Regions from separate parts of the Rhizobium sullae genome, predicted to be linked through region 2. Evidence: predicted binding sites of a transcription regulator. Region 2 holds the regulator's gene; the other holds the start of a gene.
The links. The regulator PhoB, encoded in region 2, activates phosphate uptake and scavenging genes when phosphate is short. The targets are predictions, from matches to a motif close to TGTCATNNANCTGTCAT.

Region 1 (5,298 bases), 420 kb from region 2:
CCTGTCGCTTCTCTATCGCATGACGCCGGAGCAGTGCCGCCTGATCATGGTCGATCCGAAGATGCTGGAACTGTCGGTCTATGACGGCATCCCGCACCTGCTGACGCCCGTCGTCACCGATCCGAAGAAGGCCGTGATGGCCCTGAAATGGGCGGTGCGCGAAATGGAGGAGCGTTACCGCAAGATGTCGCGCCTCGGCGTGCGCAACATCGACGGCTATAACGGCCGCGTGGCGCAGGCGCGCGACAAGGGCGAAACCATCCACGTCATGGTCCAGACCGGCTTCGACAGGGGCACAGGCGCACCGATCGAAGAGCAGCAGGAAATGGACTTGGCGCCGATGCCCTATATCGTCGTCATCGTCGACGAAATGGCCGACCTTATGATGGTCGCCGGCAAGGAGATTGAAGGCGCGATCCAGCGTCTCGCCCAGATGGCGCGCGCCGCCGGCATTCACCTGATCATGGCGACGCAACGTCCCTCGGTCGATGTCATCACCGGCACGATCAAGGCGAACTTCCCGACCCGCATCTCCTTCCAGGTGACGTCGAAGATCGACAGCCGCACGATCCTTGGCGAACAGGGTGCCGAGCAACTCCTCGGCCAGGGCGATATGCTGCACATGCAGGGCGGCGGCAGGATTTCCCGCGTCCACGGCCCGTTCGTCTCCGATCTCGAAGTCGAAAAGGTCGTCGCACATCTGAAGACGCAGGGCCGTCCGGAATATCTGGAGACGGTCACCGCGGATGAAGAGGAAGATGCCGAGCCGGAAGACAGCGCCGTCTTCGACAAGAGCGCCACGGCATCCGAGGACGGCAATGAGCTCTACGATCAGGCTGTCAAGGTCGTGCTTCGCGACAAGAAATGCTCGACTTCCTACATCCAGCGCCGCCTCGGCATCGGCTACAACCGCGCCGCATCGCTGGTCGAACGCATGGAAAAGGAAGGCCTCGTCGGACCGGCCAACCATGTCGGCAAGCGTGAGATCGTGTCGGGACGAGGGGACGGCGAATAGTTGCCAGCGCAGGTACTATAATCCGCCCGCCGGCTGCAACTAACCCAATCCAGCAAGCCGTTCGTCTCACGCACGAACGCCGACTTGCCGCCGGTGCAGTAGCTCCAGTCGCCATTGGCTTCATCCATGAGCCGAAGCTTGAGAGCCGCATAGGCTTCGGCCCTTCGGGAATACGTCCGCAGATAGTCGCGCAAGGCAATGCGATCCCTGAGCACAGCATTTTCAGAAGTGCAACTGCAGAGCTGTGCAGCACCGTAAGTAGGGAACGATTACGATGGTCATGAGCTCCCCTAGCCGGCTAAGCGATTTCAGCGAGGAAGCCGTTGAGCGTGTCGACGATCTTGCGCTCGGCCTCTTCCAGCGAACCGCTGTTGTCGAACTCGGTGACGTCGTAGTCGCCGCGCACGGTGAGTGAGCCGCGAGCGAGGCGGGCCATGATGTCCTCGTGGGTCTCGCGGCCGCGAGCCTCGAGACGTCCGGCCAGCACTTCCGGGCGCGCTGTCACGTTGATGACCTTGAGACGGGGAAAAACGGCCTGAAAACGGTGGAGAGCCGAACGGGAGCCGTTGGCGATCACTAGGTGCCCCTTCGCCAGTGCGGCGGAAACCTCTGCCGGAATGCCATACTTCAGCCCATGCGCTTCCCACCATACCGCGAAGTTGCCGGATTGCTCCATCGAGACGAAGCCTCCCTCGGAAACGGAGAGATGGTCTTCGCCGCCGGCATCGCCGTCCCGCGTGATGACGCGGCGAACGAAGTGCACGTCGGGACGGCCGGCAAAATGCTTGGCCGCCAGAGTCATCAGAGTGTCCTTGCCGGCGCCGCTTGGGCCGACGACAACGACCATGACCCCACGCTCGGTGCCAGGTACTAGGTGCGGTTCGTGCGACGGAATCATGCGACCCGGCGCCCTTCACGCCAGACGGAGCGGGTCACCGGTACGCCTTCGTCGCGGAAGACGCGCACAAGATCGGCGCGAAGGCCGGTTTCGATTCTGCCGCGATCGTTGAGGCTGACGGTACGTGCCGGCGTCGCCGTCACCATCGCGATCGCCTTCGGCAATGAGATCGTTTCTAGCTCGTCGGCAAGAATGAAGGGTGCGTAGAGCAGGCTGAGCGGCACATAGTCGGAAGAAAGCACGTCGAGCACGCCACGTTCGGCAAGGTCGCGAGCAGCGATATTGCCTGAGTGGGACTTGCCGCGCACGACGTTGGGAGCGCCCATCAGCACGCTCATGCCGTGCGTATGTGATGCCTTGGCGGCATCGAAGCTCGTCGGAAACTCCGCAAGGCGCACGCCGTTCTCCATCGCCTCGTCGACATGGGCAAGCGTCGCATCATCGTGGCTCGCAACGGTGATACCACGCGCCTTGCAGACCTCGGCGATTGCGTTGCGGTGCGGCGTCGAATTGCGGGCGGATTCGTTGAGGCGCTTTTCGATGAAGCGCGCGAACTCCTCGTCCGAAAGGCCGCGCTTCTTCTGATAATAGAAGACGTATTGATCCATCGTCTGGAACTGACGCTGGCCCGGCGCGTGGTCCATGAGCGAAACGAGGCGGACATAGGGATCGTTCTCGAAATCCGCGAAATGCTCCAGCACATTGTCGGCCGAGACCTCGCAGCGCAGGTGGATCAGGTGTTCCGCTCGAAGGCGGCCTTCCCGCTCTGCCTTCTGGATGGCATCGGCCATCTCGCGCATTTCGCCATGTTCAAAGCCGCCGTCTTCGTCCGCACCCATGCGCAGGCAGTCGAAGACGGTGGTGATGCCGGAGGTGACGATCTGCGCGTCATGGGCCTGAATGGCCGCCGTCTTATGCCAGCGAAGGCCTGGACGCGGCGAATAGTGGCCTTCGAGATGATCGGTATGCAGTTCGACGAGACCAGGGATCAGGTAATCGCCCTCGAAATCCTCTCCATTTGCCGAATTGCCTTTCGAGATATCATTAATTTTCCCGTCGCGGATCAAAAGCGAGCCATCAACGATCTCGTCTTCAAGAACGATGCGGGCGTTGGAAAGGACTATCTCTTTGGTCATCTGTCGATCTCTCAGCGTTTGGCGCCAGCAAGCGGCAGCCATGAATGAATTTTGAACAGCGCACCTCGCTCTTCTTCGATGAAGACTGCGAGGCCAGAAATGGAAAGCGGCCGGCCGATGAAATCGGCAAAACGCTTCTCCAGGATCGATTTCATCAGTGCCGAGCGCTCTTCGGGCACCTGGCCGGTCAGGGTCATGTGAAAGCCGAAGTCCCCCATCACGTAAGGATAGCCCCAGCGCATGAGGTTGGAGCGTTGGCTTTCCGTCAGTTGTTCAGGCTTTCGCCTTGTAACATCGGCCTCGGAAAGTGCTGCGCGAAACGGCTCGAAGGACTTTACCACGCTTGCCGCGAAATCCTGAAGCGGCGCATGCATAAAGCCAGGAACCAGCGCAAAGAATCGGCCGATCTGCCCGAGGACAAGCTCCGGGACATCGAATGCCGGCGTGCGGCCGGCGAAATCCTCGACGACTGCGATCAGGTCCCTTTCGGTGACCGATGAGGCGAGAGCGAAGGGTGCCTTGATCGTCGCATGAAAGCCGTATCGGCGCGGATCGGCTGTCAGTTCGAACTGTTCTGCGGCCGGCATCCCATCTTCCTCGGGAGCCGGATAAGCTTCGCCCGTAAATGCGTCGCGCCCAAGCCAGATCGAGGCGGCGCCGGTCAGAGGATCGTCCTTTGGCGGCGTAAAATAAAGGGCGTAGCGCAATGTTCTTGTCCTGAAAATATGTTCAAGCAGGGGCCGCAATGTCAGTGATTTGGCCGCGGACCGCAAGCAGGCTCCCGGCTAAAAGATTTCCGTGACAGAATGATGATGAGGCTGCCGCCCCATCAACTTTTAATGCGCTTTCGTGCCCATCAGCCGTTGGCGGAGTGCGTTTGATGCGGCATCGAACAAGAAGACGACGATCAGGATCAGGATGACCATATAGGCGACATTTTCCCAGTCGGAATTGGTGCGCATGGCCTCCCAGAGCTTCAGACCGATGCCCCCGGCACCGACCGCACCAATAACGGTGGCGGAACGGGTATTGGACTCCCAGAAATAGAGCGCCTGAGAAGCAAAAATCGGCATCACCTGCGGTACCACACCATATCGCTGCACCGTAACTGGATGTGCCCCTACCGATTTCACGCCCTCGCGCTGCTTGTCATCGATGTTTTCGAGCGCTTCCGAGTAAAGTTTGCCAAGGCTTCCCGTATCGGTGAAGAAGATGGCTGAAATGCCGGCGAGAGGACCAGGTCCGAACGCCCGGGTAAAGAACAGCGCCCAGATCAGCATATCCACCGAGCGCAGAAAGTCGAAGAATCGCTTTGTCAGCTGATTGGCCGGCCGATTGCGGAAAATGTTCCTCGCGGCGATGAAGGACAGTGGGAAGGCGACGAGCATGGCAAACAGCGTGCCGACAAAGGCCATGACAACCGTCTGCAGCAGTTTTGTCCACACGTCGAGATGTTGCCAGGAGGGATTGTAGAGGAAGTCGTTCCAGGCGAGCGACAGATTGCTCTGCCTCGGATCGAGGTGTTCGCTCGACAGGACCAAAGAGGCCACTTCACCGGCAGACTTGCCGAAGAAAGCTGAATTGGTGTCGAACACGAAGTTCGCCCAACCCAGGAAGCGCTTGTGGACCCTCACGCGGTCGGAGGAGATCTCCGCCCAACCGGAAAGGCCGAAGTATGCGATCACGCGCCCCCCTGGAGAGCGCTGCTCCACCCATTCCGGAAGGTTGCCTTGGGCGGTCACCCGTTCCGCGGTTGTATCCAAAGTCAGGGTCACGCGTTCGTCGTTGCGTGTCAGGACAACCTCGTTCGGGCGGATCTCCGCTGTTCGTGACGCGCCCATGTGGACCAGCGCTTCGGTGACGACTTCCTCCGCGCGTACGTCGGTTCTGGCCGCCTCTGCGGGAGCTGCCTGCTGCTGCGAGGCGCCGGCCATGAAATTGAAGCTTGAGGATGGAGCGGACGGCGCAGTCGTACTGGGTGCCGTCGTCGGAGCTTCGATTGTGCGGCTAACGATTTCGCGTTTCGCCTCCAACCAATCAGGGTTCGGATTGGGGCCGATGGGATCGAAGCGCGAATACGTGATCCGCATGCTGCCGTCGGGATTGATCTCTATATCGGGACGGATCTCGTAAGAAACCCAGTCGGCCAGATAATTGCCGGCGATACCCCAGTTGGCCTCGCCGAATACTTTTCCGGCTGCGAAAAACCACCAGGCATAAAAGACGTAGAGAACGAGGGCGGCCACGAT
Region 2 (5,298 bases):
CATCCAGCATAGGCCCGAGTTGGACGGCGCGGCCACGCACATCGAGGCCTTCTACCTGAAATGGGACTACGTGATCATCGCCAGCGAAATCGAACTCGCCGAGAGCACTTGCAATTTCTGCCATGGTCTTACTCCTAGTAGTCCAGGCGGCAGACCAGAGGTCTTTTCGCCCGTGCCGCCACGAGGCCATCAGGCCAGACGTGGCGCCCAGTATGGTTCAGATCGCGCCCAGGCACCATGCAAGAATCGACTTTTGCGCATGAAGACGGTTCTCCGCCTCATCGAAGACCACGGATTGCGGGCCATCGATCACATCATCCGTCACTTCCTCGCCGCGATGGGCGGGCAGGCAATGCATGAACAATGCATCCTTGCCGGCCTTCGCCATCAAAGCCGAATTGACCTGATAGGGCTGGAAGACGTTGTGACCGCGGGCCCGATGTTCCTGATTCATGGAGACCCAGGTATCGGTTACCACACAATCGGCGCCTTCGACCGCACGGTCGGCGTCATGGCCAAGCATGATTTCGGCGCCCTCATTGCGGGCCCAGTTGAGATAGTGATCCTTGGGCTCGGAACCAAGAGGCACAGCCATATTCATGCGATAGCCAAAACGGGCCGCACCTTCGACCAGCGAGTGCAGTACGTTGTTGCCATCGCCGGTCCAGGCAATCGTCTTGCCCCTGATCGGACCGCGATGCTCCTCGAAGGTCATGATATCTGCCATGATCTGGCAGGGATGCGTGTCGTCCGTCAGCGCGTTGATGACCGGCACCGTCGCATGTTCGGCGAGCTCCAGCATGCGGTGGTGCTCCGTCGTGCGGACCATGATCGCATCGACATAGCGCGAGAGCACCTTGGCCGTATCGCCGATCGTCTCGGCGCGGCCAAGCTGCATCTCCGTGCCGGAGAGGAAAAGCGTTTCGCCACCGAGTTGACGCATGCCGACATCGAAGGAAACGCGTGTGCGCGTAGAGGGTTTCTCGAAGATCATCGCCAGCATCTTACCCGCGAGCGGCTTATCGCCTTTGCCCGCCTTGAAGGCCTGCTTGCGGACGATCGCATCATCCATGATGGCTCTGAGATCGGATGCAGTTACCGCCGAGAGATCGAGAAAGTGTTTGGGGGAAGCCATGTCGTTCTTACCTGTATGCGCCTTGAGGGGCGTTATCCGTTCAAGCCGTCTTCCTGGTTTTTGCCGCGCGAATGCTTTCGGCAGCGCGCTCGACGCGGGCAAGGCCCTCGCGGGCTTCCTCCGCCGTGACGACTAGAGGCGGAAGGAGACGGATGACATTATCGCCCGCCGGAATGCCTAGAAGATGAGCAGCACGAATGGCCTGCAACAGTTCGGAAGACGGGACGGCAGCCTTGATGCCGAGCATCAGGCCTTCGCCGCGCACATCTTCGATGATATCCGGATAGCGATCCTTCAGCGAGGCAAGGCCCTGGCGGAAGACGAGTGCCACATCGCGGACATGCTGCAGAAAGCCGTCGGCGAGGATGACGTCGAGCACCGCGCTGCCGACCGCCATGGCAAGCGGATTGCCGCCATAGGTGGAGCCATGCGTGCCGGCCTTCATGCCGGAGGCGGCATCCGCGGTCGCCAGGCAGGCGCCGAGCGGGAAGCCGCCGCCGATACCCTTCGCTACCGCCATGATATCCGGCGTGACACCCGACCATTCGTGAGCAAAGAGTTTGCCGGTACGGCCAACGCCAGTCTGGACCTCATCGAGGATCAGCAGCAGACCCTTCTCATCGCAGATCTGGCGGAGCGCCTTCATGAACTCATTCGTCGCCGGACGGACCCCGCCCTCGCCCTGCACCGGCTCTACGAGGATGCCGGCGGTCGCATCGGTGATCGCTGCGCGGACCGCCTCGATATCGCCGAAGGGAACCTGATCGAAGCCCGGCGCCTTCGGGCCGAAGCCCTCGAGATACTTCTCCTGGCCGCCGGCGGCGATTGTCGCCAGCGTGCGGCCATGAAAGGCGCCTTCGAAGGTGATGATGTGGAAGCGCTCGGGATGACCGTTGGAATACTGATAGCGGCGCGCGGTCTTGATCGCGCATTCCAGCGCCTCGGCGCCGGAATTGGTGAAGAACACCTTGTCGGCGAAGGTGACGTCGGTCAGCCGCTTGGCAAGCGCTTCCTGGCCGGGAATTTCATAGATATTCGACAGGTGCCAAACCTTGTCGGCCTGCGCCTTCAGGGCTTCGACGACATGCGGATTGCCGTGGCCGACGGAAGTCACTGCAACGCCTGCGCCAAAATCCAGATATCGTTCGCCGCCTTCAGTGATCAGCCAAACGCCCTCACCTCGCTCGAACCGCAAAGGGGCGCGAGAATAGGTGTCATATAGCGGCGCGGCTTGAGCCATGGCGCGATCTCCTGTCATCGTTAGGGCAACCAGACTCCGGCTAAAAACCGGGTCCGAAAAATTAAAAATGCCGCCTTTCGGCGGCGAGTGCCACTATTGACGTTTCGCACCGCGATGTCAACAAAACTGCGGGCTTCGTGCGCCATGGGACCACCTCCCCGAACGAGGTCATTTATCAACAGCTAATGTTGCAGAAATGACTCGCTCGGGAAGCAAGTTGGGGAAAACTTGAAATTCGATTCATCCGGATTCCCGCGACTCTTGTCACGGAGTCAGCCTCACACTAGGTTAAAACTCAATTACTAGACTGCATGCGGCGGAACTAGTCACCACAATTGGTCAGGCGTTTCCTGCTTCGGATGTATCCGGAGCAAGGGTGGGGGATTCTGCCTTCACAACGCTAAACGGCGGAGACAGGGCATGAACTGGACAGACGAGCGAGTCGAAAAACTCAAGAAGCTTTGGTCCGAAGGACTGAGCGCGAGCCAGATCGCTGCGCAGCTCGGCGGAGTGAGCAGGAACGCGGTGATCGGCAAGGTCCACAGGCTTAGCCTTCCGGGCCGCGCCAAGGCCGGTGGCACCGCGGCGGCCGCACGAGCGCCGAAGCGCAATACCTCGGCTCCGCGCGCACCGAACTATGCATCGCGGATCGCGACCCGCACCGTCACGCGCCAGCAGGGCGCAACGATGCTCAAGGAAGAGATCGAAATCGATCTCATGGAGGAGGTAAGCTATCGTCCGGCCGCAAACGTGGTTGTGCCGATCTCCCGCCGCCTCGGACTGACGGAACTTACGGAACGCACCTGCAAGTGGCCGGTCGGCGATCCGCTGAAGGATGATTTCCACTTCTGCGGTTGCGACAGCCCGGACTCTTCACCCTACTGCAGCTATCATGCGCGCCTTGCCTATCAGCCGGTCAACGAGCGCCGCAGGACAGCAGCCCGCGCAAACTGAGCCGGATAAATGACAAACGGAAACGGGCCTCGCAGGCCCGTTTTTTTATGCCCGGCAATGGAAGCGGCAATCAGGATTCCATGGAATATCCGGCACCGCGGACGGTGCGGATGACATCCTGCATGTTGGAGAAGTTCAGCGCCTTGCGCAGCCGGCCGACATGGACGTCGACGGTGCGCTCGTCGACATAAATGTCGTGGCCCCAGACACCGTCCAGAAGCTGCGAACGCGAGAAAACGCGGCCGGGCGACGACATCAGGAATTCCAGGAGGCGGAATTCGGTGGGGCCGAGGCGAACTTCGCGGCTTTTGCGGTGAACACGATGCGTTTCGCGGTCGAGTTCGATGTCGCCGCATTTCAGCACCGTCGAGAGCACCTCAGGCTTGGCGCGGCGCAGCATCGCCCTGACGCGGGCAACGAGCTCCGGCGTCGAAAACGGCTTGACGACATAGTCGTCGGCGCCGGTCGAAAGGCCGCGCACACGCTCGCTTTCCTCGCCGCGCGCCGTCAGCATGATGATCGGCAGGCGCTCGGTCTCCGGACGCATGCGCAGGCGGCGGCAAAGCTCTATGCCCGATACGCCCGGCAGCATCCAATCGAGGATCAAAAGGTCCGGCGTGCGCTCCTGAAGCCGGATTTCGGCCTCGTCGCCACGCAGGATGGTATCGACCTCGAAACCTTCGGCCTCAAGGTTATAGCGAAGAAGCACACTCAGTGCCTCTTCGTCTTCAACGACTGCAACTCTCGGGATCATTCGCTTCTGTCTCCTGAGGGCGGGTTCAGAATTGTCATTCCGTCACCGCGCCGACGGTGTTGGCAGTATCGTCCTTCGGACGTTCGCCTTCCGGCTGGGCGCCGGTCGCCATGTAATAGATCGTTTCGGCAATGTTGGTGGCATGGTCGCCGATGCGCTCGATGTTCTTGGCGCAGAAGAGAAGATGCGTGCAGCTGGTGATGTTGCGCGGATCTTCCATCATGTAGGTCAGAAGCTCGCGAAACAGCGAAGTGTACATCGCGTCGATTTCCTCGTCGCGCTCGCGGATCGACTTCGCCCTGTCGGCGGCACGGGTCGTATAGACGTCGAGCACTTCCTTGAGCTGGACGAGGGCGAGCTCGGAAAGATGCTCGAGGCCGCGGGCGAGCTTACGCGGAACGCCGGTGCTTTGTACCGCGATGACGCGCTTGGCCGTGTTCTTGCCGAGATCGCCGACGCGCTCAAGGTCGGCTGCGATACGGATCGAGCCCATGATCTCGCGAAGATCGGAGGCCATCGGCTGGCGGCGGGCAATGGTGACGACCGCCTTGTCGCCGATCTCGCGTTCGGCATGATCGAGGATCACGTCGTCGGAGATGACCTTCTGGGCCAGAGCCGTATCGCCGTTGACCAGCGCGCGGACAGCGTCGGACACCATCTGCTCGGCAAGCCCACCCATTTCCGAGATGCGGCGGGTCAGGAACTTCAAATCGTCGTCATAGGCAGAAAAGATATGGGTCGATGCCATGGGAATTGTCCTTGAATAGCCTGAACGCCGCAACTCAGCCGAAGCGGCCCATGATGTAATCCTGGGTGCGGGGGTCGTCCGGGTTGGTGAACATCTTGTCGGTGTCGTTCTCCTCGACGAGATTGCCGAGGTGGAACATAGCGGTCCGCTGCGAAACGCGGGCCGCCTGCTGCATCGAGTGCGTCACGATGACGATGGTGAAGTTCTCGCGCAGCTCATGGATCAGCTCTTCGACCTTGGCAGTCGCAATCGGATCGAGCGCCGAGCACGGTTCGTCCATCAGGATGACTTCCGGGCTCACGGCAACGGCACGCGCGATGCACAGACGCTGCTGCTGGCCGCCGGACAGGCCGGTGCCGGATTCATGCAGGCGATCCTTGACTTCGTTCCAAAGGCCGGCGCGCTGCAGCGACTGCTCGACGATCTGGTCCAAGTCCGCCTTCGACTTTGCCAGGCCATGGATACGT

Region 1: a site for PhoB is predicted at 3,848-3,864, ahead of N2599_RS19130 (DUF1045 domain-containing protein). Genes of this name have one in related genera too.

Annotation. Positions count from the first base shown of each region.
Region 1 is NZ_CP104143.1:3,870,648-3,875,945, forward strand. It holds gene N2599_RS19110 (DNA translocase FtsK) at 1-1,015, shown strand, start outside; gene N2599_RS37855 (GrpB family protein) at 904-1,230, opposite strand; gene phnN (phosphonate metabolism protein/1,5-bisphosphokinase (PRPP-forming) PhnN) at 1,314-1,913, opposite strand; gene N2599_RS19125 (alpha-D-ribose 1-methylphosphonate 5-triphosphate diphosphatase) at 1,910-3,049, opposite strand; gene N2599_RS19130 (DUF1045 domain-containing protein) at 3,061-3,756, opposite strand; gene phnE (phosphonate ABC transporter, permease protein PhnE) at 3,886-5,298, opposite strand, start outside.
Region 2 is NZ_CP104143.1:147,427-152,724, reverse strand. It holds gene N2599_RS00750 (Hsp33 family molecular chaperone) at 1-124, opposite strand, end outside; gene argF (ornithine carbamoyltransferase) at 218-1,135, opposite strand; gene N2599_RS00740 (aspartate aminotransferase family protein) at 1,176-2,375, opposite strand; gene N2599_RS00735 (GcrA family cell cycle regulator) at 2,796-3,329, shown strand; gene phoB (phosphate regulon transcriptional regulator PhoB) at 3,400-4,083, opposite strand; gene phoU (phosphate signaling complex protein PhoU) at 4,118-4,831, opposite strand; gene pstB (phosphate ABC transporter ATP-binding protein PstB) at 4,866-5,298, opposite strand, start outside.